DNA from 4 places in the Vibrio olivae genome. Region 1 is predicted to be linked to each of the others. Evidence: predicted binding sites of a transcription regulator. Region 1 holds the regulator's gene; each other region holds the start of a gene.

What was found. Region 1 encodes CRP, which controls carbon source genes, mostly activating them, when cyclic AMP is high. Its sites were predicted from a motif close to TGTGANNNNNNTCACA; they were not measured.
Region 2: nagE (N-acetylglucosamine-specific PTS transporter subunit IIBC) is a predicted target of CRP. The motif match lies at 6,145-6,160, and genes of this name have one in related genera.
Region 3: recB (exodeoxyribonuclease V subunit beta) is a predicted target of CRP. The motif match lies at 5,080-5,095, and genes of this name have one in related genera.
Region 4: cdd (cytidine deaminase) is a predicted target of CRP. The motif match lies at 5,463-5,478, and genes of this name have one in related genera.

The regions. Positions count from the first base shown of each region.
Region 1 covers NZ_JBHMEP010000010.1:17,322-25,614, reverse strand. Annotated here, with positions in the region: gene kefG (glutathione-regulated potassium-efflux system ancillary protein KefG) at 1-141, opposite strand, end outside; gene ACFFUV_RS19775 (ABC transporter ATP-binding protein) at 288-2,210, shown strand; gene ACFFUV_RS19770 (TIGR02444 family protein) at 2,207-2,686, shown strand; gene ACFFUV_RS19765 (hydrolase) at 2,697-3,671, shown strand; gene ACFFUV_RS19760 (YheU family protein) at 3,714-3,926, shown strand; gene ACFFUV_RS19755 (phosphoribulokinase) at 4,093-4,962, shown strand; gene crp (cAMP-activated global transcriptional regulator CRP) at 5,206-5,838, shown strand; gene ACFFUV_RS19745 (IclR family transcriptional regulator) at 5,905-6,672, opposite strand; gene ACFFUV_RS19740 (TRAP transporter large permease) at 6,818-8,125, opposite strand; gene ACFFUV_RS19735 (TRAP transporter small permease) at 8,135-8,293, opposite strand, start outside.
Region 2 covers NZ_JBHMEP010000001.1:195,133-203,425, reverse strand. Annotated here, with positions in the region: gene ACFFUV_RS01065 (alpha/beta fold hydrolase) at 1-367, shown strand, start outside; gene ACFFUV_RS01060 (DUF2788 domain-containing protein) at 492-713, shown strand; gene fldA (flavodoxin FldA) at 759-1,292, shown strand; gene ACFFUV_RS01050 (DUF4442 domain-containing protein) at 1,348-1,842, opposite strand; gene fcrX (ferric iron uptake transcriptional regulator FcrX) at 2,040-2,489, shown strand; gene glnS (glutamine--tRNA ligase) at 2,562-4,226, opposite strand; gene nagE (N-acetylglucosamine-specific PTS transporter subunit IIBC) at 4,530-6,029, opposite strand; gene nagA (N-acetylglucosamine-6-phosphate deacetylase) at 6,497-7,627, shown strand; gene nagC (DNA-binding transcriptional regulator NagC) at 7,637-8,293, shown strand, end outside.
Region 3 covers NZ_JBHMEP010000001.1:1,932,509-1,940,801, forward strand. Annotated here, with positions in the region: gene recD (exodeoxyribonuclease V subunit alpha) at 1-1,367, opposite strand, end outside; gene recB (exodeoxyribonuclease V subunit beta) at 1,364-4,981, opposite strand; gene recC (exodeoxyribonuclease V subunit gamma) at 5,230-8,293, opposite strand, start outside.
Region 4 covers NZ_JBHMEP010000001.1:1,044,950-1,053,242, reverse strand. Annotated here, with positions in the region: gene ACFFUV_RS04880 (SLC13 family permease) at 1-785, shown strand, start outside; gene ACFFUV_RS04875 (ATP-binding protein) at 794-2,125, shown strand; gene ACFFUV_RS04870 (response regulator) at 2,112-2,591, shown strand; gene ACFFUV_RS04865 (hypothetical protein) at 2,588-2,896, shown strand; gene ACFFUV_RS04860 (cyclic di-GMP phosphodiesterase) at 3,102-4,358, shown strand; gene cdd (cytidine deaminase) at 4,420-5,307, opposite strand; gene ACFFUV_RS04850 (CidB/LrgB family autolysis modulator) at 5,542-6,222, opposite strand; gene ACFFUV_RS04845 (CidA/LrgA family protein) at 6,222-6,587, opposite strand; gene sbcB (exodeoxyribonuclease I) at 6,638-8,062, opposite strand.

The sequences.
Region 1 (8,293 bases):
ATTACCGTAAAGATCATGCACCGTGACATGATCGAGCGCTTGAATGCGATTTATCAATACTTGATTGACTATGGAGCTATTAGGTTCTGGATGCGCATAAATCACCAACACCTTGGGTTGCGTAGTACGTGCCTGTGTCATTCCCTTATTCGCCCACCCTATAAATGAATTCGATCTTGGTTATCAGTTTGTTATACGTTTTTGTCATCAATAACGCAATAATCGACTTTTTCAGTCAATGCCCCTACTATGCGGGACGATAAGCGGAAACCAAAAGTCGACACACTATGATTATCTTCTCTGACATCCAATTACTGCGCGGTGGCAAACCTCTTCTTGATCAGGCCAGCGCGACCATCCATCCAGGTGACAAAATCGGCCTGGTTGGCAAAAACGGTTGTGGTAAGTCTACACTGTTTGCCTTAATGAAAGATGAACTAAGCATTGATGCCGGGTCATTTAACCTGCCGAGTCATTGGGAATTAGCTTGGGTTGCACAGGAAACCCCCGCCTTAGAACGCACGGCTCTGGAGTATGTGATCGACGGTGACCGTGAATATCGCGCGCTCGAAAGCCAATTAGCGGTGGCCGAGCAACAAGATAACGGCACATTGGTGGCCGAACTGCATGGCAAAATCGAAACCATTGGGGGTTACAGTATTCGAGCTCGAGCTGCTGAGTTGCTCGATGGTTTGGGCTTTCGCCAAGAACAAATGGATTGGAACCTCACCCAATTCTCGGGTGGGTGGCGGATGCGTCTTAACCTAGCTCAAGCCCTATTGTGTCGCTCTGACTTACTGCTTCTCGATGAGCCAACCAACCACTTAGATCTTGATGCGGTAATGTGGCTCGAACGCTGGCTGCAAACGTACCCTGGTACTCTGATTCTCATCTCTCACGACCGTGACTTTCTTGATCCCATTGTTGGACGAATCATTCACGTCGAAAACCAGCAACTGAACGAATACACCGGCAACTACTCGTCTTTTGAAGAGCAGCGCGCACAAAAAATGATTCTCCAACAAGCCCAGTTTGAGAAACAGCAAAAACAAATGGTTCACATGCAAAGTTATATCGACCGTTTCCGCTATAAAGCGTCAAAAGCTCGCCAAGCTCAAAGCCGAATTAAAGCCCTTGATCGCTTAGAGAAAGTGTTACCAGCTCAATTTGATAACCCATTTAGTTTTGAGTTTCGTGAACCAGCCGCTCTGCCCAACCCAATTTTGATGATGGATGAGGTATCAGCCGGCTATGACGATAATCTGATTCTAGATAAAATCCGCCTGAATTTGGTCCCGGGTAGCCGCATTGGACTTCTCGGGCGAAATGGCGCAGGTAAATCAACGCTGATTAAATTGTTGTCTGGCGACTTAAACCCGATGTCTGGTGAATTTCGCTATTCACAAGGTGTGAAAATTGGCTACTTTGCTCAGCATCAATTGGAAACCCTGCACCCCGAAGAAACACCATTGCAGCACATGATGCAAATCGCCCCGAGTCACACCGAGCAGCAACTGCGTGATTACTTAGGTAGTTTTGGGTTTCAAGGTGACAAAGCACTGGAAAAAGTAGCCCCTTTTTCTGGCGGGGAAAAAGCTCGCTTAGTGCTGGCTTTGATTGTGTGGCAAAAGCCGAACCTGTTACTCCTCGATGAACCGACTAACCATTTGGATCTCGATATGCGTCAAGCCTTAACGATGGCGCTGCAAACCTTTGAGGGAGCAATGGTAATTGTCAGTCACGATCGCTACTTACTGCGCGCGACTGCCGACGATTTGTACCTCGTCCATGATCGCCAAGTCGCCCCTTTTAATGGCGATCTCAACGATTACTACAAGTGGCTGACAGAACAACAAAAAGTACTGCGCAAAGAAGCACAAGCACAACAACCCGAAAAGAATACCGCCAACAGCGCAGCCAATCGTAAAGAGCAAAAACGTCGCGAGGCGGAGTTCCGTAAATTAACCGCACCAATTCGTAAACAGTTAACAAAACTGGAAGCGCAGATGGACAAACTCAACCAGCAATTAGCCGAAGCAGAGTCTCAGCTTGCAGACAACAGTCTGTATGAACTCGAAAATAAGGCTAAACTGAATGAGATACTTTCGCTGCAAGCTCAGGCGAAAGCGGAACTAGAAAGTGTTGAAATGGAGTGGATGACCGAGCAAGAAACGCTGGAAACCATGGAAGAGGAGTTCAATGACGAATGAGTGATGAGCAGGTTCGAGTTTCTTTAACCTTAGAGCGTTTATGGCAATTTAGCTTACAATATTACAGTGTTAGAGAAGTCAAAGAAGCATGCTTAAAGCTACAAAACCAGTTCAATGGTAACGTGAATTTATTGATGTTGCTGAAATGGCTCGACGTTCAGCACATCACTATCCATGATCAGCAGTGGCTTCAGCTCGAAGCCTGTCTTGGCCGGTCTGAGACCTTACTGCATAGTTACCGTGAACTGCGTAAAAAGCTCAAATCGCACCTGCCAGATACACTGTATCGCGAATCACTACAATTTGAATTGCAACTGGAGCGTCAGCAACAGTCAGACCTAGTCGATTGCATCAATCAACTTGGGCTGACCACCAATCACGGTGACTCTCTGACACTGCGCTACTGTCGCCAATTAGGAGGGGAGCACCTTTATACAGCGTTTTGCACGCCTCCGGCTGAAAACCCTCATTTGTAAACGGATACTTATGACGCACTTTATCGCAGCAACTGGATTAACCAACTCACATTTACAAACCTTAGCGCCGCGTTTTATTCGAAAGCGTGCTCTGTTTGAACCTCATTGGCAAACCATTGATACGCCCGATGGCGATTTTCTCGATCTTGCTTGGAGTGAGGACTGGCAAAGTGATGGTGCTCAAAACAAGCCGATTTTTGTTTTATTTCACGGGTTAGAAGGCTGTTTTTACAGTCCGTATGCCAATGGGTTAATGCACGCCTTCGCCGAGGAAGGTTGGCTAGCGGTAATGATGCATTTTCGAGGCTGCAGCGGTAAGCCCAATCGTCTTGCCCGCGCTTACCATTCCGGGGAAGTGGAAGATGCGCGATTATTCTTAGAGTACCTCCACCAGCTCTTTCCTCAGCAGCGTAAAGTCGCCGCAGGCATTTCGCTTGGTGGCAACATGCTCGCCAACTATCTAGCTAACTACGCCACCACACCACTTTTAGATGCAGCAACGCTCATCTCTGCACCGTTGGATCTCTCCGCCTGTTCTCAACAGATGGAAGTGGGCTTTTCTAAGGTTTATCGCACTTATTTATTGCGCTCAATGAAAAGCAATGCCTTACGCAAACATCAGCTGCTCAAAGGTGAATTGGGTGTAACCTATCAAAGCATCAAGCGCGTTACTCGCATGTTTGAGTTTGATGATTTGATTACCGCCCCGCTGCATGGCTTTAATGACGCTCAAGATTACTATCAGAAGTGCTCAGGCATCCATCGCCTCAAAGACATCACCCTGCCCACTCAAATCATTCACGCTAAAGACGATCCTTTTATGACCGATGCCGTGATTCCTAAGTTTGTCCTACCCGAGAATATCGACTATCGCTTGTTTGACCATGGCGGTCATGTCGGCTTTGTTTCAGGTAGTGCTTTCAAACCGCGATTTTGGCTTGAGGATACACTCCCCGCTTACTATCGCAGTTTAAAGACGGCATAATAGAACTCGACGGGTTACTTATCATAAAAGAACGAGGTATTTATGATTGTTCCATGGCAAGACATCGCGCCAGAAACATTGGATAACTTAATTCGTGAGTTTGTTCTGCGGGAAGGGACTGATTACGGCAGTTCCGAAGTCTCTCTTGACCGTAAAATAGAGCAGGTCAAACATCAACTTAGAACCAACCAAGCGGTAGTGGTTTATTCAGAGCTGCACGAATCAGTTGATATTCAAGTTAAAAATAAATTCTAGCACTTCATTTTGGCCGTTTTTACGCGTCTCATTTCATTTACAGAATACCATTCGATGACATGCGATAACTTCGTGCTATAGTGGCTGGGTTAAAAATCACCCAGCGACTTATCGTCGCCGACACTTGGTGGCTTTCAGGAAGGTATTCAATTAGACAAGGTTTGTCATGTCAGCAAAACATCCGATCATTGCGGTAACGGGCTCTTCCGGTGCCGGTACAACCACAACTTCAGAAGCGTTTCGCAAAATGTTCAATATGATGAACATTAAACCCGCTTGGGTTGAAGGTGATAGCTTCCACCGTTTTACGCGTCCGGAAATGGACGTTGAAATTCGTAAAGCGCGCGAACAGGGGCGTCATATCAGCTACTTTGGTCCTGCGGCGAATGATTTCGAAGCCTTAGCGGAGTTCTTTCGTAAATACGGCCATGAAGGTGTTGGACAAATCCGCCGCTATTTACATACTTTTGATGAAGCCGTCCCATACAACCAAATGCCGGGCACCTTTACTCCCTGGCAAGAACTCCCTAGTGATACCGATGTCTTATTCTACGAAGGCTTGCACGGTGGTGTGGTAGATGGTGACGTGAATGTCTCGCAGCACGTCGATTTTTTGATTGGCATGGTGCCGATAGTCAACTTAGAGTGGATTCAGAAATTTGTCCGCGATACACGCGATCGAGGTCACTCGCGTGAAGCTGTGATGGATTCCATCGTACGCTCGATGGATGACTACCTTAACTACATTACTCCGCAGTTTTCACGAACCCATATCAACTTCCAACGCGTTCCCACAGTCGACACCTCCAACCCACTTAATGCCAAAGGGATTCCAAGTTTGGACGAAAGTTTCGTCGTCATTCGCCTCAGAGGGATTAAAAATGTTGACTATCCGTACTTACTTGCGATGATTGATGGGTCGTTTATGTCGCGTCATAACACCATCGTGGTGCCTGGCGGTAAGATGAGTTTTGCCATGGAGTTGATCGTTAGACCTCTCCTACAGCAGCTCATAGAGACAGGAAAGATAGGGTAATTTTTCCTACATTTGGTGATTACTTTTCATACCGTGATCATGTGCACATTTTTGCGTAGATTTATCGGTGTATGACCCGATTAAAATCAAGAAATCGTTTTCTAAAAAGGATACTATTTCTTACCGAAACACAAGATAGCTTGCAGCATTGTTAAAGTGCTCTTATTCTAGGAAGCTCGTATTAAAAGCTTCGCTACAATATGGAAAAGAAGCAAGCGTACCCTGCAGAGGAAGTGAGATATTATGGTTCTAGGTAAACCTCAAACCGACCCAACATTAGAGTGGTTTCTTTCACACTGTCATATTCATAAATACCCTTCAAAGAGCACGCTGATTCATGCGGGCGAAAAAGCAGAGACCTTGTACTACATCGTTAAAGGTTCTGTTGCGGTATTAATCAAAGATGAAGAAGGTAAAGAGATGATTCTCTCTTACCTAAACCAAGGTGACTTCATCGGTGAGCTTGGCTTGTTTGAAGAAGGCCAAGAGCGTACCGCTTGGGTTCGTGCAAAATCACCATGTGAAGTGGCAGAAATTTCATTCAAAAAATTCCGTCAGTTGATTCAAGTGAATCCGGACATCCTAATGCGCCTATCAGCGCAAATGGCAAGCCGCTTACAAGTGACAAGCCAAAAAGTTGGTGACCTAGCATTCCTTGACGTGACTGGTCGCATCGCGCAAACGCTACTTAACCTAGCAAAACAGCCAGATGCAATGACTCACCCTGACGGTATGCAAATTAAGATCACTCGCCAAGAGATCGGCCAAATTGTTGGTTGTTCACGTGAGACCGTTGGTCGTATCTTGAAAATGCTTGAAGAGCAAAACTTGATTTCAGCGCACGGTAAAACCATCGTGGTTTACGGTACTCGCTAAGCAATTTGCTGTCAGAAAAAGCCACCGCTCAGGTGGCTTTTGTGTTTCTAAGCATTGGTAAGCCTGCTAGCAGAGATCTTGATTCAACTGCTGAGCCACACTGAGCAACTCTTGCTTGGTATTTTCAATATCTTCAATGTGATGGTGAACCGTCCGTGAATTCAAAGTCATATACGGAATCGTAATCACCGCTAACACGTCCCCTTGCACCCCAATGATTGGGACACTGATGTTGGTTACCCCGGAGATCTGGGGGCTATCCCCCACGTAATAACCTTGCTGTTGAGTCCCTTCAACATGGCTAAGCGCATGCGCGATTTCTTCTTCAGTCGCATCAACACGGCTTAACACTTGCTGACGTTGCTGCTCAGAGCTAAAGCTTAAGTAAACAATACCGGAGCCTGAGGAGCAAATGTCGATTTTTGAGCCTAAACGCAAACCAAAGCCCATTTTATAAGGGCTTTCTTCGCGAGCAATCACCACCATTTCACCGTTTTTATAACTGCTCAAATGGCAAGATTGATTCACTTTGCTGCACAACTCTTCCATCAGCGGCGCGGCGCGCTTTAGTAGTTGTGATGTTGGTGGATGTTGATTCGACAACGCAAACATTTTTAAGGTTAACGAGTAGCCTGAGCTCCAAGCATCAAACTCAATGTATTGCCTTTCTACTAATACCGACAGCATTCGAAAGATCTCGTTCACGCTGCGATTTAGACTGTCAGCAATCTGCTTTTTAGTTAAAGGCTCGCCATGGGCTGCCAGCAATTCAAGAATATCGAGCCCTTTCTCTAAGGCAGGCGCGCGATACTCAGTCTTTTTACTCGGTTCCATAGATAGGTTCGTTTGACAAATGTTGGCTTAGATTACACTACTCTTTGCCTGCAATCATTCCTGCAGGCTTGAATAACAAGCAAAAAAACAAATAACCCCAATCGAAATTGGGGCTATAAACAAAGTGTTATTCACGTTTCATTGATTACTTAATCAGTCCCATCAACTCAGGCAGCGTCATCGAAATTGCTGGAATATAGGTAACCAGCATTAACACGCCAAAGATAACGATGAAAAACGGTAGTAAGGTTTTAATCACTGCATCAATACTGATACCACTCACCTTACAGCCGGTAAACAGTATCGGCCCAACGGGCGGTGTGATCGTACCAAGCGATAAGTTGAATACCAACAAAATACCAAACTGCACGGGATCCATGCCTAACCCCATACAAATGGGTAGGAAGATGGGTGTAAAGATCAATACGGCTGGGGTTGGGTCCATAAAGGTACCGATAAACAACAGCACAATATTGATGATCAGTAAGATGATGATTGGGTTGTCGGTCAGCGACAATAAGAAATCCGCAATCATGCCTGGAATTTGCGTGAACGCCATTACCCACGACATAATCGAAGAGGTTGCCAGCATGAAAATCACAATCGCCGACATTTTCGCAGTTTGTAAAAAGATATTTGGCAAAGTGCGAAAATCTAGGGAACGATAACATAGGCTCAAGAATAAGGCGTACACCACGGCAATCGCTGAAGCTTCGGTTGCAGTAAATATTCCCCCCAATATCCCACCAATGACCACGATGATCAGTGATAAACTTGGAATCGCTTCCAATGAGACTTTGATACACTCTGCCAACGTCATTCGATTTTTGGCGATGTACCCGCGGCGTTTTGCCATGATACCCGCGACAATCATCACGCCCAATCCCCATAAAATACCGGGAATGTAACCGCCCATAAATAGAGCCGAGACAGAGACACTACCTGCAACCGTTGCATAGACGATTAAGGTATTGCTTGGTGGAATTAACATTCCGGTAGGCGCTGACGCGATATTCACCGCGGTACTATACGCTTTGTCATAGCCTTCTTTTTGCTGAATCGGTGACATGATCCCGCCGACTGCCGCCGCAGAAGCAACACCAGAGCCACTGATCGACCCAAACAACATGTTTGAAACCACATTGGTTTGCGCTAAAGAGCCCGGGAAGAAACCACTAACAATCTTTGAAAAGTTAATAAGCCGTATCGCGATGCCCCCGTTATTCATAATATTGCCAGCCAGAATAAAGAAGGGAATCGCCAATAAAGCAAATGAGTCAAGGCCAACAAACATGCGCTGCGCAGAGGTTACCATCGCACCTTGCGCAGGCAAGATCATCATCATGGCCGCAAAAGAAGAAATACCCACACTAATCGCGATTGGCGCGCCAATGACTAAAAAGAACACCACACCACAAAACATGATTAAGGCAGCTGTTAAAGCAATGTCCATACCCTACCCCTAGTTCACCGTTGAAGAACGCAATTGCTTCCAACGCGAGAACAGCTGCAATTCATTATGTAAAAAGTAAAACACCATCAAACCGCCACTGATTGGAATCGCGGCATAAATAGCCCCCATTGGAATTTGCAGTGCAGAGTCCAACTGCCACATTTGTCG
Region 2 (8,293 bases), on a different contig from region 1:
CAAGCCCGCTTCGCGGAAAGAAGCGATGGCGATTCTGGAACAACATATTGACACCGATGGTGTACGTCAATTTCTGAGTAAATCCTTATATAAGGAGGGGCAACATATGACATGGCGCTTCAATGTTCATTCCTTATATCAAAATTATCTGAACATTCTGGCATGGGAAACTCAGGCAAGTAACACCGTGCCAACCCTTTTTATTAAAGGCGCAAACTCCGATTACTTAACCCGTGAGTACCAACCACAGATTCAAGCTCAATACCCGATAGCCAAAGCTCATGTCATCGCCAACACCGGACACTGGCTACACGCGGAGAAACCCGCGGAAGTATTGAGGGTAATGCGCCGTTTTCTTAGTAAATAACGTATATTTCGGTGTTAAACGTAAAAAATCCTGCGAATATTCTACTTGTCATTACGCACTGAATTAACTTTGTGGATTAACAGTGGTATAGTTCGCGCAATAAAATTAGGCATAAAGGGATTCCATGCTTTACGACTATATGAACGTCATTGAGTCTATTGGATTAGACTTACTGTTTGCTGCGATTTTCTTTTTAATTGGTATGGCAATTAAAGATGTATTGAAATCCGGCAATGTTCCTCCTTTTGGGCGTCGTATTGTATGGTTGGTTTTGTTTCTCGGCTGTGCTGGGTTTATCGCCAAAGGGATAATTCAGTTAAGTTGGGAAGGAACGGGCTTAGGCTAATCCGTTTTATCGCTAATCACAGACAAGAGTAAAGGTAACGAATCTATGGCAAGTGTAGGTATCTTCTTTGGTAGCGACACAGGTAACACTGAAGCCGTTGCGAAGATGATTCAAAAGCAACTCGGCAAAAAATTAGTTAATGTCCAAGACATTGCGAAAAGCAGTAAAGAAGACATCGATAATTTCGATCTGCTTCTGCTTGGCATTCCAACGTGGTATTACGGCGAAGCACAGTGCGATTGGGATGATTTCTTCCCTGAACTTGAGCAAATTGACTTCTCGACCAAACTCGTTGCTATTTTTGGCTGCGGAGACCAAGAAGATTACGCTGAATACTTTTGCGATGCGATGGGCACGGTACGTGACATCGTTGAAGCAAAAGGCGGCACTATTCTAGGTTATACATCAACCGAAGGTTATGAATTCGAAGCATCTAAAGCGGTGCTAGAGGATGACGATAGCCAATTTGTTGGATTGTGTATCGATGAAGACCGTCAGCCTGAGCTAACCGAGCAACGTGTCAACACGTGGTGTGAGCAGATTTACGAAGAGATGTGTCTCGCTGAGCTCGAAGACTGATAACCATCCCCTGACTGTTCAGGGGATTTTTTTATCTACTTTCAACCGCTAAAGATTATTCCGCGGTGGTTAACTCTCGGTAAGCCGTCTTTTTTCTGACATAAAGCGTTCGCTGTACTTGCGAGACCACTTCGCCTTGAACATTTTTTATATGGATATCAAATATCGGGAAGTATTTATCGCCAGTTACAGTCTGTTGCAAAATGGCGTCAAGCTGCCCCTGAGAAATCACAAATTCAGCAAACAAATCCGTAGTACCCGGTTTAATAAAGTTGATGCTTGCTTGTTTATCCCACACATAATATTGATGGCCTAAAATACGCATCAACATCAGGGCATAAATCGGGTCAGTTAACGAAAAAATGCTGCCGCCATATTGCGTTCGATTGGCATTTTTATTCCACCAGCGCAGTTTGAGTTTAACGTTAACTTGCCGAAAATCCTGACTAATTTCAGTAATTTTAATTCCCGCTCCCCAGAAAGGCGGCCAACTGTTTAACAAAAATTTTGCCACGCTTGGGGTTAAAAGCTTAGATAGCGAAGAATTCATCCCTGTACTCCATCCAAATTGATTAAGTTAATAAATTGTAACTGGTCGGATGTTTGTAATCAGTGATTATCGTACAATTTTATGACGACCCTCTAGTAACCCCTTGAAGTTCGTGGTTTATTGTTCCCTTATACTAACCTATAATATTCGGAATAGTGAGTGCTGTTTATCGCTGCAGATCATCAACAGGAATGTATATGTCAGACAACAACCAAGCGTTGAAGGATGCTGGTCTCAAAGTAACCCTTCCAAGGCTAAAGATTTTAGAAGTACTACAGCAGCCTGAGTGCCAACACATCAGTGCAGAAGAGCTGTATAAAAAGCTGATTGATCTCGGCGAGGAGATTGGTCTTGCCACGGTGTACCGTGTATTGAACCAATTTGATGATGCGGGCATTGTTACTCGTCATCATTTTGAAGGGGGTAAATCCGTCTTTGAACTCTCAACCCAACATCACCACGATCACCTAGTGTGTTTAGACTGTGGCGAGGTGATTGAGTTTTCAGATCAATTAATTGAAGACCGTCAAAAAGAGATTGCGGCACGTTACAATGTTAACTTGACCAACCACAGTCTTTATCTCTATGGCAAGTGTGGTGATGGGAGTTGTAAAACTAACCCTGATGCACATAAAGAGAAGAAATAATAAAGGCGCTTATAGCGCCTTTTTTGATCGACAAACCTATTTAAAAGGCACATTTCTGTGCCTTTTTAGTTTCTAATCACCAATCTTTGCCCACGTATCACGAAGGCCAACGGTACGGTTGAATATTAACTTGTCCGCGCTTGACGTTGTATCAGCACAGAAGTAGCCCGTACGTTCAAACTGGTAGCCGGCTTGCTCTTGCGCCTGACCCAGGCTTGGTTCCACATAGCCATGTTTAATAACCAAAGACTCTGGATTAATGGTTTCAGCAAAGTTATCAGACGCCGCTGGGTTTGGTACGGTAAACAGACGATCGTACAAACGAATTTCAGCAGGCAGCGCTTTATCCGCTGATACCCAATGAATAACGCCTTTCACTTTTCGACCATCGGCTGGATTCTTGCCCAACGTTTGGTCATCGTAGCTACAGTAAATCGTTGTGATATTGCCTTGGTCATCTTTTTCAATGCGTTCAGCCTTAATCACATAAGCGCCACGTAAACGCACCTCTTTACCCAACACTAAACGTTTGTACTTTTTATTGGCTTCTTCACGGAAGTCTTCACGCTCAATCCAAACTTCACGAGTAAACGGAACTTCACGGCTGCCCATCTCAGGTTTGTTTGGATGATTTGCCACGTTCAAGGTTTCGACTTTACCTTGCTCGTAGTTTTCAATCACTAACTTAACTGGGTCAATAACCGCCATTGCACGTGGTGCGTTTTCATTCAAATCATCACGAATACAAGACTCTAACGAGCTCATTTCAATCATGTTATCTTGCTTGGTGACACCAATGCGTTTACAAAACTCACGAATCGATGCAGCAGTAAAGCCACGACGACGCAAACCAGAGATGGTTGGCATACGTGGATCATCCCAACCATCAACCAGTTTCTCGGTCACAAGTTGGTTCAATTTACGCTTAGACATCACCGTGTACTCTAAATTCAAGCGACTGAATTCGTACTGATGTGGCGTGCAATCAATCGTAATGTTTTCAAGAACCCAATCATAAAGACGGCGGTTGTCTTGGAACTCAAGCGTACACAATGAGTGAGTAATGCCTTCCAATGCATCTGAAATGCAGTGAGTAAAATCGTACATTGGATAAATGCACCATTTATCACCAGTCTGATGATGCTCGGCAAAGCGCACACGGTATAAGACGGGATCGCGCATAACCATGAACGACGAACCCATATCGATTTTTGCACGTAAACATGCACTACCTTCAGCAAACTCACCTGCTCGCATTTTTTCAAATAGTGCAAGGTTCTCTTCCACACTGCGATCGCGATACGGGCTTGGTTTACCTGGCGCTTTTAAAGTGCCACGGTATTCACGAATTTGATCTGGGGTTAACTCTTCAACGTAAGCGAGGCCTTTATTAATAAGCTCAATCGCATACTCGTAAAGTTTATCGAAGTAATTGGACGAATAGCAGATATCGCCACTCCACTGGAAACCTAACCAGCTTACGTCATTCTTAATCGATTCAACGTATTCCACATCCTCTTTTTCAGGGTTGGTGTCGTCAAAACGTAAGTTACATTGTCCCTGGTAATCCTGAGCAATACCAAAGTTTAAGCAAATGGACTTGGCGTGCCCGATATGCAGATAGCCATTCGGCTCTGGCGGAAAACGAGTATGCACGCTTGTGTGTTTGCCATCCGCTAAATCTTTATCGATGATTTGGCGAATAAAATTCGATGGACGAGCTTCAGCTTCACTCATCTATAGCACCTCAATTGTTTTAGTATTGTCAGAGAAAGGGTTTGTACCTGTAATTAGGCCACAAATTATATTAGCGGTAATGATCCACAATTCTTTGCGAATGCACAACTATATCTCGAGTTTTCTTGAAAAATAATCACGACCAACGCTTAAACCACCACCAACTCGATGTTTGTGCCACTATGATTAAGCCGCGCCAGCACAATACGTGACAATTTAGTTGGCAAATGTCGTTCAATTTCTATACGTTTTTACAAAAAAAGCCCCCTAAATAGGAGGCTCTATGATGGATAACCAAAAGTATTATGAGGAAGTTGAAACCTCAGATAAATCTTCGTTTTGGTCAATATTTTTCATTTCACCGGCAATGATTTCCGCAAGCGGTCCCAAGATAACTTGTAGGTTGTTAGAGCCAAGTTTAACCACGCCCATTGCACCTAAATCTTTGAGCTGCTGCTCATCAATCACTGACATGTCTTTTACCGTCAAACGAAGGCGGGTAATACAAGCATCAATGTTCGATAGGTTTTGATGACCACCAAGCACTTTTAAATACTGTTTAGCCAATTTATTTGACTCTTTTGCCCCTTGCAATGGTTGACCAGCGCGACCTTCAACCTCGTCTTCACGTCCTGGTGTTTTGAGGTTAAAGCGCACGATAACCGTTCTGAACACAACGTAATAGATAGCGAAGAACACCAATCCTTGGATAATCAACATATACCATTGAACCGCCAATGGGTTACGCGTAGAAAGGAATAAGTCGACAAAACCAGCGGAGAAACCAAAGCCTGCAATCCAGTGCATGGAAGCGGCAATAAACACCGAAATACCCGTTAACACGGCGTGCAGCACATAAAGCAGTGGCGCAAGGAACATGAATGAAAACTCAAGTGGCTCCGTTACCCCTGTAAAGAAAGAAGCAAATGCAGCCGCAATCATGATGCCTGCCACTTTTTCTTTGTTCTTGGCGGTCGATGTATGGTAAATCGCAAGAGCAGCACCAGGTAGACCAAACATCATAATTGGGAAGAACCCAGCTTGATACATACCCGTTACACCGGCAACGGCGGTTCCTTCTGCGATAGATTTTGCGCCACCTAAGAAATTAGGAATATCATTAATCCCAGCAACATCAAACCAGAACACTGAGTTTAATGCGTGATGAAGACCAACAGGAATCAACAAGCGGTTAAAGAAGGCATAAATCCCCGCACCTGCAGACCCCATGCCTTGAATCGACTCACCAAAATGTACAAGCCCACCATAAATCGCTGGCCAAATGTACATGAGAACAAAAGAGAGAAGGATACCAACGAATGAAGTTAAGATAGGAACAAGGCGCTTACCTGAGAAGAAAGCCAGCGCTTTATGCAATTCAACTGTCGAATAACGGTTATAAATTTCGGCAGAAATGATGCCCACTAGAATACCTACAAATTGGTTTTGAATTTTACCAAATGCGGCAGGAACTTCTGAAGGGTCAATACCTTGGATTTGTGCAACTGCACCAGGTGACAGCAGGGTTGTAACCACATACATACACACCAAACCAGCCAGTGCGGAAGCACCATCTTTGTCTTTCGACATACCGTAAGCGACACCGACAGCAAATAACCATGACATGTTGTCAATAATCGCTGCTCCCGCTTTAATAAGGAACCCCGCTAATGCAGAGTTAGCACCCCAGCCGGTCGGGTCAATCCAGTACCCTACCCCCATGAGGATGGCCGCGGCGGGCAAAGTTGCCACCGGAACCATCAGCGCTTTACCTACGCTTTGAAAATAACCAAGAATATTCACCTTATAGTTCCCCCTATAGGATATTTATTATCTTGAACGACTTTTTTTATCCGCTCAATTTAGTTCCCCCAGTTTATGGTTTTAATTTTGCTCCGCAAATTAAAACCTTACCTTTTGTGATCATTATCACCGCAAAGTTCTGCAATATAGGGTTTTTGCTAGCAAGATCATAAAACTTATTTCATGTTGTAAAAAATGATAATATAATCTCGTAAACCGCGTTATTCTTGACATTCAGCGTCATCAATACCCAAAAAAATTTATAAACAATGAAGAAAACAGCCCTAGGTCTTGTCATAAATATCGCATAATGTGAAAAAACCGAAGATTTTATCACCTAAAAGTTACTTTTCTTCATTTTATTTTGCCTGACCATGTAAACAAACAAGAGACAATCTGCCATTGTTGTTTGACGGAAATTTTAGGCGTAACCAAAGAACAAGAATCGATAAAAGGATTAGCTGACCATGTATGCGCTAACGAACTGCAAAATATTCACCGGCTCTGACGTATTGCTTCACCATGCGGTCGTCGTAAAAAATGGGGTCATTGAACAAGTCTGCCGTGAAGAACAACTGCCGCACAACATTGAAAAGAAAGATTTGGCGGGCGCAAATTTAAGTCCTGGCTTTATTGATTTACAACTCAATGGTTGTGGTGGTGTGATGTTTAACGACGACATCACGCCTGCCGCGCTAGAAACAATGCATCGCGCCAATTTAAAATCTGGATGTACCAGCTTTCTTCCTACCTTGATCACCTCATCCGATGAGGATATGCAGCGGGCTATCGCGGTCACACGTGAGTATCAACGCCTAAACCCAAACCATTCACTTGGCTTGCATCTTGAAGGGCCCTATCTTAACGCCGCGAAAAAAGGCATTCACAATGTGGATTACATTCGCCCTTCAAACCAAGCAATGATTGAGACAATTTGTGACAATGCGGATGTCATCGCCAAGGTGACCCTAGCACCAGAAATCAACGATCATTCACATATTCAACGCCTTCACCAAGCGGGTATTGTTGTGTCAATTGGTCATACCAATGCAACCTACATCGAAGCCCGTCAAGGCTTTGAATCCGGTATTCGTTTTGCGACTCATCTATTCAATGCGATGACGCCTAGTGTTGGCCGTGAACCTGGAGTGGTGGGCGCTATCTTTGATACTCAAGACGTCTATGCTGGTATTATTGCAGATGGCTTCCATGTTGATTACGCGAACATTCGTATCGCCCACAAAATTAAGGGCGAAAAATTAGTATTAGTGACGGATGCCACAGCTCCTGCAGGCGCTAATATGGATTACTTTATTTTTGTTGGTAAGAAAGTATATTACCGAGATGGTAAGTGTGTTGATGAGAATGGCACACTAGGCGGCTCAGCGCTCACGATGATAGAAGCGGTTAAAAATACCGTTGAGCACGTCGGTATCGCGTTGGATGAAGCGCTGCGAATGGCAACATTATATCCTGCCAAGGCAATCGGTGTAGACAGTAAACTCGGCCGTATTCGAGAAGGAATGGTCGCAAACCTCACCGCATTTGACCGCGACTTCAACGTTGTAAAAACGATAGTTAACGGACAAGACGAGTAAACATAAAGCATGAATGGCGGACAGATAGGTAACGTAGATCTAGTAAAACAACTTAACAGCGCAGCTGTGTATCGCCTGATTGATCAACAAGGCCCGATATCACGAATTCAAGTTGCGGATGTTAGCCAATTAGCCCCCGCCAGTGTTACCAAGATTACCCGTCAGCTTCTAGAACGCGGTTTAATCAAAGAAGTAGCGCAGCAAGCCTCTACAGGCGGTCGACGCGCTATCTCCCTCACGACTGAAGTGGAGCCTTTCCACTCGATTGCCGTGCGGCTTGGGCGAGACTATATCCACCTCAGCTTATATAACCTCGGTGGTAAAGAACTGGTGTCTGAACACCAAGAATTTTACTACACCAGCCAAACTCAACTTACCGACGGATTGATCACGCACATTCGCCAATTTATCGATAATCAGCAGGGCTTCATTAAACAACTGATCGCGATTGGCGTCTCATTACCAGGTTTAGTTAATCCTGAATCTGGTGTGGTGGAATACATGCCTAACGTTGCAGTGAGCAGCTTAGCCATTTCTGATTTGATCGTAGAAACCTTTCAAGTACCGTGTTTTGTCGGCAATGATGTTCGTGGTATGGCGCTTGCTGAGCACTATTTCGGAGCCAGCCAAGATTGTCAGGATTCGATTTTGGTTAGCGTTCATCGA
Region 3 (8,293 bases), on a different contig from region 1:
ACCGCCTTAGCTAATTGCCCTATTCCCGAACGACCATCAAAACGGTAACTCTTTTGCAGCATGCACAGGCTATCCGCTATGTCGCGATTATGGCCATTGGTGTTGGCTAAACTTTCAAACCCTGTCAATTCGGCGAGTCTTGTACTTTGCGTCTGGCTATAACCAAATCGATGAAATGAGCAAATGTCACCAAGTACCGCTCCGGCTTCAACGGAAGAAAGCTGATCTTTATCACCAAGTAAAATCAATCGAGCATGCGCAGGCAACGCATCGACCAATTTATACATCATCGATAAATCCACCATCGAGGCTTCATCGACAACTAATACATCTAAATGCAGCGGATTTTTTTGGTGATGACGAAATTCGGCACTACCAGGAATGACGCCTAATAAACGATGCAAAGTACTTGATTCTGTGGGGATATGTTGCTTAACGTCTGGACTGACTGCCAGTGAATCAACCGCTTTAGCGATGGATTCGGTTAACCGTGCAGCGGCTTTGCCGGTGGGGGCCACCAATTTAATATTGGGCAACGCTCCTTGCTGCTTTTCTTGCGCCACCAACGCGGCTAATAGTTTCGCCACCGTGGTGGTTTTCCCTGTGCCAGGCCCACCTGAAATCACAGCAAAACGTCTTGTTAGCGCCATTGCTGCCGCCACTTTTTGCCAGTTCAGACACACGGCGTTAGGAATCAAATCATCCAACTCCGTCAGCGCGTCTACCCGAGACGCCTTCACCAATACCTGATCAATCGCCTGCCAGTCTAGTGTATGTGGCGTTATCACATCCAACATATCGCATACTAATTGCTGACGGCTTACTTGGTTATCTCGGCCTTGTTGTTTGGCCTGATTCAGCGCACTAAATAAATAACGATATTCACGCGCAAAAAGATGGTCGAGCAGCGATTTAAGCTTTTGGATCATGGGAAGCTCTAAGCTCACTGGTGTCCCAAAGCTAACTAAACGCGAAGCCAGCTGACATTCATAGTGCCAATAGCGATTTAAATACAATCGCTTACCATCAAAAATAAGTGGCAACGCAGATTGTTCACTGGCCACCATCGGCGACGAGGAAAGCCGCTCACGCCAATCAACCTGTTGCCATTGATGACGTAACGCTTGCGCTATCTCGCCATACAGACCTAGACTCGCTGATGGGTCAAATGGTGTCTGAGCCTTCTGGTCAAGCACCATGCAGATGTGCCCTTTTCCCACCTCACTGCTGACCAGCGCGGCAATAAACGCCAGCGTCCAGTCATCACTTTGGTGGTAAATAAATTGCCCAAATTGATGGTCGAGCTGACGGAGATAACCTTGCGCAGTCAGCTGTTTCAGTGCCTGTTCCCAGCGAAAATCCCTCATAACCCCAACTCCATCTGACCGTGTTGCTGATCACGATGGTCCACTTCCAAGCCATCAATTAATTTGTCCATTTCATCTAAAAATTCAGCACTCGGTTTTGCAGAGAAAATCCCATGCTCACTGTGCCCATCCATACCACGTAGGAAAAGATAATAAACGCCGCCAAAATGTTGCTGGTAATCATAATTGGCCAAACGACTCCGCAAAAAACGGTGTAGCGCCAATGCGTAAATTTGATACTGTAGGTCGTAACGATGCTCTGCCATGGCCGAGTTCAGCGCCTCACCGTGATAGCACTCAACTCGATCACCCAAATAGTTAGACTTCCAGTCGAGAACATAATATTTACCTTGATCGACGAAGACTAAATCAATAAAGCCCTTGAGCATACCTTGCACCGTTTGAAAACCGAGATCGCCTGCGCGGGCAGAAAGGTTATCGTGGCGCTGAACAACACGATTTAACGCCGCAGAAGAGAGTACTTTGATGGGTAAAAGAAACTCCATTTCGACCAGTTTTTGCCGATCATCTTTAGTATTGAGACGAAGATTTTTACCATCCAACGGGGTACTTAACACCGTATCGACTAATGATTGGAGAATTGGCAACCAAGATTCATCCAACTGCTCCTCGACAAGCAACTCGCGAATCACTTGATGGTTATAGTCACTGTCGGCACTCTCAGTAAACCGAACCTCTTCAAATAAAGTATGTAAGAACGTCCCCGGGCGAGCGCCTTTGGGAAACGTAAAAATACTCTGCTGCGGCTCAATCAGTTCTTGCTCACCCTGCTCTTGCGCTGAATCAATATCAAAGCCAGAAACTTCCATCGTCGCATCATAATCATTGTGGTGACTTTGCTTAATTAACCCAGAATAACTGGTAATACGCCATAAGCGATCCACCGCTTGGCTAAGCTCACTGGCTTGATAATCATTGGATTCTGAAGATATCGCCTGATAACGCTCGGAAGTTAACTCGGGCGGCTCGGTATAACTGACACATGACAATTGCGATGCGTGCTGACCGATGGCAGCACTTAAATCAGAAATCGTTCCTGGCTCTCCGTTTTGCAGCAGATAGCCAATCGCACTTAAATGCACACCTGTTGGCTCTTTGGTTGAGCGCCCGTTACGCAGCGGCGCCGCCCCAATAAAACAGCCGTAGACAGCACGCGTGAGGGCGACGTAAATTAAACGAAGATCTTCTGCTAAACGTTCTTTATCTGCTTGCTTAAGCGATGCTGAATTGGCTGATATATCAAGCATAATTCGATCATGCTCGCTGTCGTAGTACTTAGCTTCCGATGCTTCCCGATACGCACAGACAAACGGCAAAAACACCAAATCATATTCCAGTCCTTTGGATTTATGGATAGTCACAATCTGTACTAAGTTACGTTCTGACTCCAAACGCTGAATTTGCTCGTCGCTACCGCTAAGCCCTTGTTCAGCCTCACTGATTGCTTGCGCTAACCAGCGTAGTAACCCATGATCACTTTCAAGCTCACTGCTTGCCTGTTGCAGTAATTCCCCGAGGTGCATCATATCCGTCAGTTGGCGCTCTTTTTCTTCGGCTAACCAGCGCTCGGCAATGTGTCTTTTGCTCATGACACTACGCAGCATGGGTAATACGCCTCGCTGCTGCCAGAGTTTGCGATACTCTTTAAACTCTTCAACCGCATTTTCCCACGCGTTTTCATCGTTATTAAGCGCATCAAGTTGCGCCGCATTCAGCGCAAACATTTCGCAAGCCAATGCCGCGCGCAGCGCACGGTCTTGCTCTGGAGTTAACACTGCCTGCAATAAACGCTGAACGTCTTGAGCGACCGAACTAACAAACACGCTGTCTCGATTTGACAAATACACACTGGCAATCCCCTGCTCAGCAAGTGCTTGCTTGATTAATCGACCTTCACTTCCGGTACGAACTAAAACCGCGATATCGCCCGCTTTAATCGCCGTGCGTTTATCGCCATTACACAGCGATGCCATACCTTGCTGAGAGGCGGTGAGAATAGTTTGGATTTGACTGGCGGTTGCCGACGCCATGACTTGTAAGTAACCCCCTTTGCTTAGTGGTTTATCATCGGCAGGTTGCAACCAATAAGTGAGGGCTGGCTGTTTTTGGTCACCGATAGCCCAAAAGCGTTGATTGGCATTTGGGCTAGCATTGACCGGATAAAATGGAATATCTTCATCGTAGATAAATGGGCTGTCTGCGGCTGAAAAAACTTGGTTCACAGCGGCAACCATTTCAGCGCTCGATCGCCAGTTTGTCCCTAGAGTGTAATGTTGAGAAACTTGGTTTCGCGCCTTAATATAAGTAAAAATGTCTGCACCGCGAAACGCATATATCGCCTGTTTCGGATCTCCGATCATAAACAACCCGCACTCGGGGTGGTTAAGATACACTCGGCTAAAGATCGAATATTGCAACGGATCGGTATCTTGGAATTCGTCAATCATCGCCACCGGATATAACTCTCGAATGCGGGCGACCAATTGCTGCTGATCATCTTGATCAATCGCCGCCGATAACTGGGCAAGAAGATCATCAAACGATAGCCATTGCTTTTGCTGTTTGGCTTTTATCAACATGGTTCGACATTCACGAATGGCATGCGCCATTAATGGGCTTTTGAGCGACACATCTGCAGCAAGAAACGTTTCAATTAACTCAAAGACCGAGTGAGTTGGCGCTTCACCTTTTGGGGTTTTCTCAAGCAGCACATTCTGAGCAAATTTTCCAAGCGCTTCTGGTGTATGGTAATCATGCGTGTCACTGTTCGCCCAAAGGTCCACCGCTTCAAGCCAATTTGGCAACGACTTTTTGCTATAGCTGCGCTTGTTGATATCGGAATTTGAAATCAGCTCGAGAAACTCATGGCTGTGCTCAAGCCAACGATTTTTCAGCGATTGAACTTGCTGCAAATTGTGTTCATGGAGTTCGGCAAGCTCGCTGTCCATTTCAGGTTCAGAAAGCGTCAGAGCTTGACCGCTCAAATATTGGCTAATGTCTTTGAGTAACGCGTGTGGTGAAGACCAAATCTGCCTGACCTCACCGGCCAGTGTTAATCCCAAAGGATAAAAATAACGTCGCCAATAATCGGCTACCACTTGCGCTTTAAGGTGGCTTTCATCCGTCACAAACTCGTTATTAAACCGGCTGCCTGATTCAAAGGCATTTTGAGTCAGCATCCGCTGGCAAAAACCATGTATCGTATAGACTGCGGCTTCATCCATTTGACGTTCTGCTTGCAGTAAGGTTTTTGCCGCTTCACGGTGATCAGTCACTGAGTCCAATAACGGTCTAATCACTGGATCATCACTGTGACCACGAGCAAAGGCCATTCGCGCATCGTGGATCCGGCGACGAATTCTATCACGCAGTTCCGCGGTCGCGGCTTCCGTAAACGTCACAACTAAAATTTGATCCACCGTCAGCGGTTTAGCATGGCGCTGCTTATCTGCACCATGCCCTAACAATAAACGCAGATAAAGCCCAGCAATGGTAAATGTTTTCCCTGTTCCTGCCGACGCTTCGATGAGACGAGCACCGTGAAGAGGGAATGTCATCATATCCAAGGCTTTTGGCTGTGCCTTAACTGTCATAGTATTGAGACCTTTCATTGCAATACGCTGTTCTAATTGTGAGTTAGGCCAGATTATTTAACTCCTAAGCTCACACCTAATTTTAATTTGCTAAGTAGTGAGATCTGACTCACGGACGTCACCGAAGTCAGCCTTTACTATCGCCGCAACTTCGATGAGCTAAGTATCATCGTCACCCTATAACGGTCCCTCTGACCTATGGCCGCACAGCGAACGCCCTACACACAATAATGATTTTCTGGCGGCCATTATTTCTCCTCCTCATTATCCTGCAGCAGTAAGCGCGGGTTCTGTAAGACCAAACTTGCCAAGGTATAGGCTTGACTGGCCAGTGTGTCATTCCATTGTGGCCAGATTCGTTGAATATAACTATTACTCCCTTCCCCAGCGAATAAATAGCTATCGTTAAATGTATCCGCCATTTTCTTGAGTGATTTGCCTTGGTCATCGACCCATTTTCCACGACTAAATCCCGCTTCCACTGACGCCAGTGCTGTTTTGGGAAAATAAGGCAGCGGCTCACTCATGCCTTGGAAATACAGTTCAATCAAAGCTTGTAACCACATTTTCGCTTGCTGGCTATCACTAAGCGGTGGATAACGAAGATGCTCGACGCCTTCTTTACGCGAATAACCGAGAATATGGGTCGGTTTTACAACCCCTGATGCAGCCATCGATAAGTGATCAATCCACGCTGAGAGAATATCTTGTGAACGAATGCCTCCGGTTCGGTAGCGCACCAACCCAGACTGATAATGTTGAGTTAACCAACCTTGTAAACGTACCGGTTTATCCGCCCCTAAAAAGTCAAACTCAAGGTCGATATCTACGTCCTCTTGCGGAGCTTGAGTAATAAACAGCAGTTCATTGAGCAAGTCCTGAATCTGGACCTGATTCGTTTCAAACTCAATCTCACCAAATGCACCATAAGGCAACTTGCCTTGGGCGCGCTGCTGCTCAACGAACTGCTTAGCCACATCATTCAAAGCTTGTGGGGTTTGTTCTGCACTTTGCAAAAAACGCTCAAGCAAAGCATCTCGAATTTGGTAGCTTTGTAAACCATCGAGAGCGAATGGCTCTTCATCTTCCATCACTGGTAACGGAGGTTCAAACACCACTTTTAAGCGGCGGTTAAAGAAATATTGAACAGGCAAACGCCAAAAACGTTGTAACTCGACTAAATCCAGTTCGAACGGGAAGCTTGCCTCGAGCGTAAAATCATCAACGGGCTGTTGAAACTCACCACTCTTTTCTCCGCGGCGATTAACCGCTGGTAACCACTCTTTGGCATAACTCGCACCATCACCGCGAAATGCGTCTGGACTAAAAGGCGTCATCGGATGGTGGGTGGTGAGGTGCGTAACAAGCTTATGCCCTGAGCGGTCAACATCCAGCGATGTATCGCTTGGTAAACAATAGTTCTGCTGACAATACTCCATCAGCTCAGACACCAGCACGGAGGGTACGCGTTCCGTGTTGTCTTGAATTGAGCGCCCGACATAACTGATGTACAGCGCCTGCTGAGCAGACAGCATGGCTTCAAGAAAGAGGTAGCGGTCATCATCACGGCGAGAGCGGTCGCCCGGACGCGTTCTTCCTGTCATCAAATCAAAGCTTTCAGGCGGCATGGAGCGCGGGTACACCCCATCATTCATTCCCAACAAGCAAACGACGCGAAATGGAATAGAACGCATTGGCATTAAGGTACAAAAGTTGACTTGTCCCGCGAGGAAACGTTGACTCACTCGTGTGCCAGAAAGTTTATCTTGTAGGTATTGAGTCACAACCGTAGGTGATAACGGTTGTTGATAGCCCGCATCGCTAAGCTGCTGTTTAAGCTGGGATAACGTATCAGTTATATTTTTTAACGCCAGCTCACCTTCCAGTTCAACAGCAAAAAAATCATCCAGCATTTGGTAGAGCTTATCGCGCCATTCCTCAACAGACTGACTCATCGCCAGAGCTTGATGGTAGTGACTGACAGTCTCTATAAAATGAGCCAATTTACCTGCCAGCTCTGCGCCGAGGCCTTGTACTTCATTATATGGCGCAATTTTTTCACCTTCACGCGTTTCAAAAAGCCCAGCAGATTCCGGCATCGCGTAACCGAGCAACATGCGTTCAATACCAAATTGCCACGTGTTGTGACGATTTGCCGGCAAATCAAACTCTTCCGCCGTTTGAGCATTCAGTCCCCAGCGGATACCTGATGCTTCCACCCATTGTTTGGCCAGTAAAAATTCCTCTTCACTCAAAGCAAAGCGCGCCATTACCGCAGGAATTTCAAGTAGCTCCAGTAACTCAGAAGCCAGGCAACGACTCTGTGGCAAAGCCACAAGTTGCAAAAAAGCATTGAGAATCGGGCTTTCTTGATCGGCGCTGCGATCGGAAATCGAATAAGGAATAAAACGCTCACCTGGCGCATTACCAAATACCGCTTGGATTGCAGGACTGTAAGCATTGATATCCGCGACCATGACAATAATATCGCGCGGTTTGAGGCTAGAGTCACGATCAAACATCGCCAAGAGTTGATCGTGTAAGACTTCGACTTCACGCATTGGCGAATGGCAAGCATGGAGTGTTAATGAGCGATCTTCTTCCGCGATAATTTGCTTATGCTCGCTAGACAGCAAAAGACTATCGTCTTGATGCTGTTCTAAGTTGAGAATATCGGCTTGCAACTGATGCAATAAACAATCACGACTGACATCGACAAACGCTTCAATTTCGTGAGACTCCAACTGTGACAACAAATACATATTGTCACGACCAAGCTTCCCCATTGAGGCCAGTAAACTATTGCCGACCGCATCGGTATGCAGTTCATCCGTTATATTCGCTTCTAATGACCCTTTAAGCTGCTCACTGTGTCCATCAAGTTGTGAGTGATCCTGTTGCCACACCAAGTGTTGACGATGTTTGGCGGCCAAACGCGCTAAATACTTACGATCTCGCACTTCTCCCCAGTAGTAACGGCAAGGGTTAGTGAACATCAGATGGACATCGATATGCTCGCCCATGGCCTTTAACGCATCCATGTAGCGCGGAGGTAGAGACGTAATACCAAAAACAAACAATCTTTCAGGGAAGGCGCTAGGGGGAATCGCCCCTTGTTGTAAACTCTCGATAAAATCTTCGTACAGATTCGCGCGGTGATAAGGCGATTGTCCTTGCGCCACGGTATGGTCATAAAGCGCTTGCCATAAAATCGGCTGCCATGGATGTTGGTCTTCGAGCTCAGCAACACTCTTACCCGCTTCCCACTGCGCGATCCATTCTGGTCGATAAACGAGGTAACCATCGAAAATA
Region 4 (8,293 bases), on a different contig from region 1:
CCCTTAAATATTTAGTCGGTGATAACTTAATTTCGTTTGGCGAGTGGATGGTGTTTGGCGTTCCTTTTGTGGTAGTGATGATGGCGTTGGCTTGGGGATTACTAAACAGTTTGTATCCCGCAAAACAGCGCAGCATTGAGCTCTCAATAAAAGGTAAGTTTCTTAAAACGCCCAAAGCGTACGTCGTTTATATCACCTTTGGCTTGACGATTTTATTGTGGCTAATGGGCGACTTACACGGCATGAATAGCTATACCATTGCTTTGATTCCCGTGGCGGTGTTTTCATTAACGGGTATCATCAATAAAGAAGACCTGAAAAAGATCTCTTGGGATGTTTTGTGGCTGGTCTCAGGGGGGATCGCACTTGGGCTTGCATTAGATCAAACCGGTTTAGCAAGCTTGGTCGTCAATAGCATTCCGTTTGATCAGTGCTCGCCATATGTCGTGCTTTTTGGCGCAGCGTTATTATGTTTATTGATGGCAAACTTTATGTCTCATACGGCAACCGCGAACTTGCTTATGCCCATCATGGCAGCGCTTGGCGCCTCAATGACCAGCCTTGCGCCGCTGGGCGGAGAAGTGACAATGATTTTAGTGGTGACCTTTGCGGCATCGCTGGGCATGTCACTGCCAATCAGTACGCCGCCCAATGCTCTTGCTCATGCCACGGGCCATATCGAGAGCCGGCAAATGGTTAAAGTCGGTGCAACACTAGGTTGTGTTGGTGTCGTGCTGAGTTTTGTTATGGTGTGGATTCTTCACGCCGTAGGCCACATCGGGTAAAGGTAGCGATGATGCAACCTAATCAACTCATTGAAGTGTATTTTTCCGATTCAAATCGGCAGCTCACCATTGCTAGTGGTCAACAGTTACTGGTGCAAGGTGGGTTTAATGATCGCCTCTATTATGTCATTGAGGGCGAACTCGATGGCTATTATTCCCACGATGATGACAGTGACATCAAAGTGTTCAGCGCGAGCAGCGGTGCGTTTATTGGTGTGCACAGTTTTTTCTCTCGAACTTGGATACCGTCTTCAAGTGTGGTCGCCAAGGTTGAGACAACGCTAGCGTGGATTGACCGCCATACTCAAGCTGTGGAAGAGCACAGCTGGGGGAAGCTAACCGAACAATTTATGCCCGTCATTGTACAAGAGCTTTCTCAGCGGCAAAGGCGTGCAACCCAAGAGGCCATTGCGAAAGCGCGAGCGTTACAGAAGCTTCATCTAGCTGAACAGATGACAACCTTGGGTCAGTTAGCCGCTGGGCTGGCGCATGAACTCAATAACGCGATAGGGGTTGTGAGCAGCAAAAGTCGCCAACTAGAAACGGTTATTCAGCAACTGCTTGAAGAAGCGCATCCTGATGAGGTGGAATATTATCAGCATGGACTGACACAAGGTCAGCGTTGCTCTTCATCTCAAGCGCGTCTGTTAGCCAATCAAATCGAAAACTATTGTGGTATTGAGCGTCGTCTGGCGAAACAGTTGGCGAAGGCACTACCGAATGGGGAATTATCACCACATTGGCTTGCTCAGCCAGAGCAAGCGGTGCGGTTCTGGCAAGTAGGACGAGATTTGCATGATCTTCACCTAGCCTCGAAACATGCAATTGGTATTGTTCAGTCAGTAAAGCAGTTAGGCAAAACGGAAATCAATCAAGAGGAGTGGGTGGACATTAATGACACCCTGAACAAAGCGACCGTGCTACTGCAAAGCGATTTACGCAGGGTCGCGCTGAAAGTGCGGCCTGCGGAGTTACCCAAGTTTCAATGCTCTGAGACCGAATTGGTTCAGGTGTGGGTGAATATCATCAAAAATGCGTGTGACGCAATGCAAGAGACCGACAATCCGCAAATTCTGATTCAAACTCGAGTCGATAAGAGCAGAATATTGGTCACCATTGCTAATAACGGACCTGCGATGAATGAATCGGTACGCAGGCAAATTTTTCAGCCTAACTTCACGACGAAGAAAGGCGGATTGTCATTTGGGCTGGGGCTTGGCTTGGCAATCGTGAAACGGATAGTGACGGGATATGGTGGTTCGGTAGCAGTAAAAAGCGATAATCAGTACACCATTTTTCGAATTAAATTGCCGGTGGAGGAATGTTATGGAAAAGCTTAATGTCGTGTGTGTTGATGATCAGCGGGAAGTGCTCAGTGCGGTCGCACAGGATCTTGAAATGTTCTCTGATTGGTTGTCGATAGAAGAGTGCGAATCGGCTGGAGAGGCGTTGGCGTTTATGGATGAATTGGATGCTCAGGGAGAGTATGTCGCGGTGCTGGTTTCTGATCATGTCATGCCTGAAAAAACAGGGATTCAATTGCTAACTGAAGTCGCGCAAGATATTCGCTTTAAGCACACCAAAAAAGTATTACTTACCGGTCAAGCAACCCACTCTGATACCATTACAGCAATTAACGCCGCAGGCATTGATCATTATTTTGAGAAACCTTGGAATCCACAGCAGTTACAAAACGCCATCCGTACCTTGGTATCGGAATATGTGTTTCAGCAAGGTTTTGATTATTTGGAATACCAACAGCATTTGGATTCAAACGTTGTACTTAAATATCTTAGAGAAATATGACACGTAGTAGAAAGCAGTTAACACCATACAAGCGCAAAAAGCGCCAAGGCATCATTTTTAATCTTATTGTCTGCGCAGTGAGTTATGGTTTTATTAAATTAGGCTGGTTGAGTTTAATTCCAGTATTTACCTGTGCGATAAGTTTTATCATGGCACTGTTTCATTCGATGTATTATTTCTTCAACTACGATGATGAAGAGGAATCGATAGAAACTTTTTTACAAAATGAAGTGTATATTACCTCAAATCGTAACCAGATGCCGGGCGAAAACAAGGAGAATAGAGATAAGCCTCATCGTGGGTGACAAACCCAAAGTGATACGGGCATGCTATCGATGCGCTCAATGAGTGCGCGGTGGAAAATCATTGTGAATATTGTTATTAACTCTAATTTAGTTAATTTTTAGAATTACTTAGCAAATTTTAACGCTTTTGTAGCATTCAGGCGTAGCATAAACGTACGGCTTATTGTTAAACTGCATTCACATTAGTTTTGTTATGTGTCTGTGCATGAAGTACGATCCTAACCAATCGATTCAGATTCCAATTCAAGACCTGACCGTCGGCATGTTTGTCACTGCGATTGAAAACAATAAGCGGGTCAATCTGGCTAATGCGGGACGCGTTAGTCATCAGGCATCCATTGAACAATTAATCGAGCGTGGAATCCAATTTGCTTGGGTTGATGTCGCTTTGTCTGAAAAGGGGTGTCAGTTCCCTAAACCTAAACCCGTTCAACAAAGCTTTGATTCAACGTTGATGGCATCCACATCGTCAGCGTCCACAGCAGAGTCTGCAGAGCCACACCATCCCGTGGAAAGCAAGACTAGGCGTTTATTCAGCCGAGACGCCAATCAAAAACGAGCCACTAAGGTCATTGGTGAAGCACGCAAATTGGCTAAAAAACTCTTAAGCCAGACGTTTGATAGTAAACCGCTGCAATTAGATGAACTCAATCAGTGGGCGGATGAGCTTATTGATAGCGTGATGGTGGATCCTGACGCGCTTCATTGTGTTTCAGCGCTACGCAATAAGGATACCTATCTTCTAGAACATTCCGTGAATGTGGCGTGTTTATTAGTGACCTTTGGCAAATATTTAGAGCTGGACACGCAAACGTTAAAACAGTTGGCGATTGGCGGAATCGTTCATGATATCGGCAAAATTAAGGTCGATAACGACATCTTGCATAAGCCGAGTAAGCTGACTCCGCAAGAATTCGAGCACATGAAACTGCACCAAGTGTTTGCTCAAGATATGCTTAAGTCGATTAAAGGTCTTGGGCCTATTAGCCGTGATGTGTGTCTAATGCACCACGAAAAAATGGATGGCACAGGTTATCCGTTTGGTTTGAGCGGTGAGCAGTTACCTTTACATGGCAGAATGAGCAGTATCGTCGATATCTATGACGCGTTAACCGCAGATCGTTGTTACAAAAAAGCGATGAGTTCAGCGGAAGCTTTCAAAGTATTATTGAGCTTGACGCCACACCACCTTGATAAAGAACTCGTATATAAATTCATCAACTGCATCGGCGTATATCCGGTGGGATCTGTGGTGGAGTTGAGCGATCAGCGTTTGGGGATTGTATGGGTGTCGAATGCTCATGAGCCACTTAAACCGGAAGTGAAGTGCTTTTATTCTACTAAATACACTCGCTTTACCGAGGTGACTTACGTCGATTTGAAAAAGGTGCCATTGACTATTGGGCGCGCCATTTCACCAACCGGGCTGAATATCGACATGAGTCCATTTTACCATGTTTAGCGAGTCTATAAATGCAACAAAGGCGCGAGTTACTCGCGCCTTTTTCGTTTGTTTGCTTAGCTTACAGCGATAAGTAGGCCAGCGTTGCATCAGGGTTAATGGCTTCTAAAGTCGATTGTGTGCACGCCAAATGACTTATTGTGCCTGAAGACATTTCAACCAGCGCGCCAGCTTCAATATCATCGATAGATTGCTGGGCGATTAATAATTGCGCCAAGGCAACTTGCAGTGGCGGCAAGCTTGGATTAAACGCTGCGTTTTCCGCGTAAGCACCGGTAAAAATGCGCCCATTCTTAAGTTTTAGTGCGACACCACTTAAATTATGGGTGTATGGGGCGTGGCTTCGATTAAGCGCTGACAAGGCATGTTGAATCAGAGGATCGCTATCTTGGCTAGTCAATTCGTGATTCACACTTGACATCAAACCCGCATCAATACCGAGGTCGCCCGGGCCAAATGAATCGGGCAAATACTCTTGCAGAGACATTGGAGCGCGTTCTGGTAATTGGATCTGTAAGGTCTGAGAGGTGGTCAGTTCATTCATAAACTGTCGACAGTGACCACATGGGCTATAGTTGACGGTCACATCCTTTATACCTGTTTCACCTTTCATCCAAGCATGGCTAATGGCGCACTGCTCAGCATGAATGGTTTGTCCAAGCTGAACACCATCAAACTCGATGTTCGCACCAAAATAAATTTTACCCGATGTTCCGCGAGCTAACGCGCCAACATTAAATTTAGATAAAGGTGTATAGGCCAGAGCGGCCGCAAGTGGTAGCAACGCAAGGCGCAATTCATCATCCGCCAAACCTGTGATGGTTTGTAACTCAGCAAACTGCTCTGTCGATAATGTTGCATCGAAATCTCTATTTAAAAATATCGGTGCCAAAAAGTCTGAGACAACTTTGGGCATCTCTTGCAGCGCCTGTTCAATACGGCTTGTCATAATTGATCCTTTATCCTGCGTGAATCTTGGTCGATGCTTTGGGCTAAGACGAAGAAACATTTAATTAATATGGGTTATATATTCTAGGAATTACGCGCCACATTACGCCGATCAATATCACATAAAAAGATGAAACGTAGTGTTATGTTTCATTATTAGAGTGAGCTCACACATGTTATCGATTGCATTCTAACAATTGTTGATGGTGATCTCGTTGTTTGCTCTCAACCGTGCTTAGGTGCCTGCCAGCCATATGATGGCAGCAAAAAACGAAGGTGCGAGTATCGAAGTAATCACACCACACACGACCAGTGCCAGTGAGCTAAATGCCGCGTCTTGTGGATTTTTTTCCGCGCATGTCGCCGTCCCAAGAGCATGTGAAATGGTACCCATGGTCAATCCGCGCGCAACGGGATGACTGATGTTTAACAGTGTGTAAATCGGGTAGGCAATAATAGCGCCGAGCAAGCCGACAATCAGCACCAACATGGCCGCAATGGCCGGTTCACCGCCGAGGTGACTTGCAACTTCCATTGCGATAGGCGTTGTGACGGATTTACCGAGCAGCGCGGCAATCAGTTCAATATCCGCGTGCATCAGCAGGGCAATGCCACCAGCGGTAACCATAGACAGTACGCTGCCAACCGTACACGCTAACATGATTATGCGCCAGTTAGTTCGGATTTGTGGTAACTGTTCATACAGAGGATAAGCAAGGGCGACGACGGCAGGTTGCAATAAGAAACTGATGGATTGATTGTCAGCGTAGTAGGTCTCAAACGGTATATCCAATACCATCAATAACGGGATAAGTATTGCGATGCTGAGTAACAGCGGATTAAACAGTGGGTTGTTGATTCGCTTACTAAATTCACGAGTAGCAAAAAACACAATGAGCGTGATGAGTAACCACATTATTTTTCTCCTTTCCTCAGCATGCGATCGAGCATTAAACCCAGGACGACCAAGACAATCAGTGTGCCCCCCACGGCGCTTGCGAGAATCGGTAATGCATTATTGACCAGTACATCAAAGTGCTCCATTAAACCGACACTGATGGGAACGAAGAGCAAGATCATGTAGCGAATGAATAAATTGGCGCTTGGACGTACCCATTCAACAGGCACTAAACCACTTGCCATGAGGGCAAATAAGATCAGCATGCCGATGATACTGCCTGGTATTGCGGTACCCATCAGTTGTTGAATATTGGTTCCCGCAAGTAAGCAAAGAAGAATCAGTCCCATAGAGACTACATATTGGAGAATGTTTTTTATCATGGTGGAAGCAAAGAACTCGGTTAAATAGACATTAGAGTGACGGTGTCACTCTAAGAAACTAATTTTTCTACATACTGATAAACAGCTTTTAGGATCGCCATCTTATGCTGATCACTCTCGTGTTCGTGCGCAAGGTTTTCCAAATTGAGCATGTAATCTTCAATGCGTGATTCAAAATAATCTCGGCAATGCATTGCCCATTTTTGTTGCTCAGATTCGTCGAGCGTCCATGGGTAATGGCGAGCACGATATCGGAATAAAAGCAGAGCAATTCGTGGGTCATTAAATGTTATATCCAACGCCGCTAAATTGTTCGGATCCGTTTGGCGAATAATCTCCATAGAGGCTTTATCCGCTGGCGAGAAGAAATCCTTGTACAACTGAGTATCAACGTCAGTCTCATTTTGATATTCCCGCTCGACGCTAAACAGTTCACTGAGTTTCTCTCGCACCTGTGGATTTTGGCGTAAAAGCGCCAAGTTCTGTAAGCACTGCTCACGGTCGATACCAATGCGCTGAGCATTTTCAGCGGTTAAGGTTTTGGCTGGAGCAAGAATCGGGCACTTATTGAGATGAATGAGTTTTACTGGAACCGGCAGTTGCTCTGAGGATAAGTCAGTATGTTTCGTATAAAGACGCTCACGTAACTCGTCACTATCCAACGTTAACAATGGCGTGGGGTCTTTAGCGAGATCAACCACCACAACGGCGTTTTTATTCGTCGGATGCCAAACCACGGGGACAATCCAACTGGTGTACTGGCATTCGCGCCCAAGCATGCCAGAGACATGCATTAAAGGGGTCATGTTGACGATATCAACTAACTCGTTGAGTTTACGCTTGTGACGCATGGTTAAGAAGTAGTCAAACAGTTTTGGCTGTGCGGCTTTCACTTTTTTGGCCATTTCGATCGTCGCGATGACATCCGCCATCGCGTCATGGGCATTAGCGTGTTCAATACCATTCGCAACGGAAAGGTGTTCGAGTTTAAAACTGGTAAAGCCGTCTTCATTCTCTGGCCAGTTGACGCCTTCAGGACGCAGCGCATGGCAAGCGCGTAATACATCCAACAAATCCCAACGAGAGTTACCGTTTTGCCAACTCCACGCGTAGGGATCGATGAAGTTGCGATAACAGGTGTAGCGAGTGACTTCATCATCAAAACGAATACTATTGTAGCCCAAGCTAGTGGTATTGGGCGTAGCCAGTTGTTCATGAATTCTGGCGATAAATTCGGGTTCTGGTAACCCTTCTTTTACGGTTTTTTGAGGTGTAATTCCAGTGATTAATGCGGCTTCTGGTGAAGGAAGGTAGTCCGAAGGCGGCTGACAATAAATCACAAGAGGTTCACCGATAATATTGAAGTCCATATCGGTGCGAACGCCAGCAAATTGCGATGGACGGTCTTTCGCCGGGCTTGTTCCCCACGTTTCGTAATCAAAAAAGAAAAACGTAGGTTGTTGCTCTTGATGCATATTGGAATACCAAAAATATTGAAGTCATCTATAACCAGTATTAGACCACTGCAATAAAGGCTTAGCAATGGACAAACCAAGATTACTTTCCCTTGGGTATTATGTTTCCTCTGCTGACACAAAACAGGGTGACTTTGTGATTCATTGCGGGGAGTTTACGCATTTACCGACACGACGCTTGCCAAAAATAACGTTTGTTATCGTAGATACGTGGAGTCACTGCTTTTATTT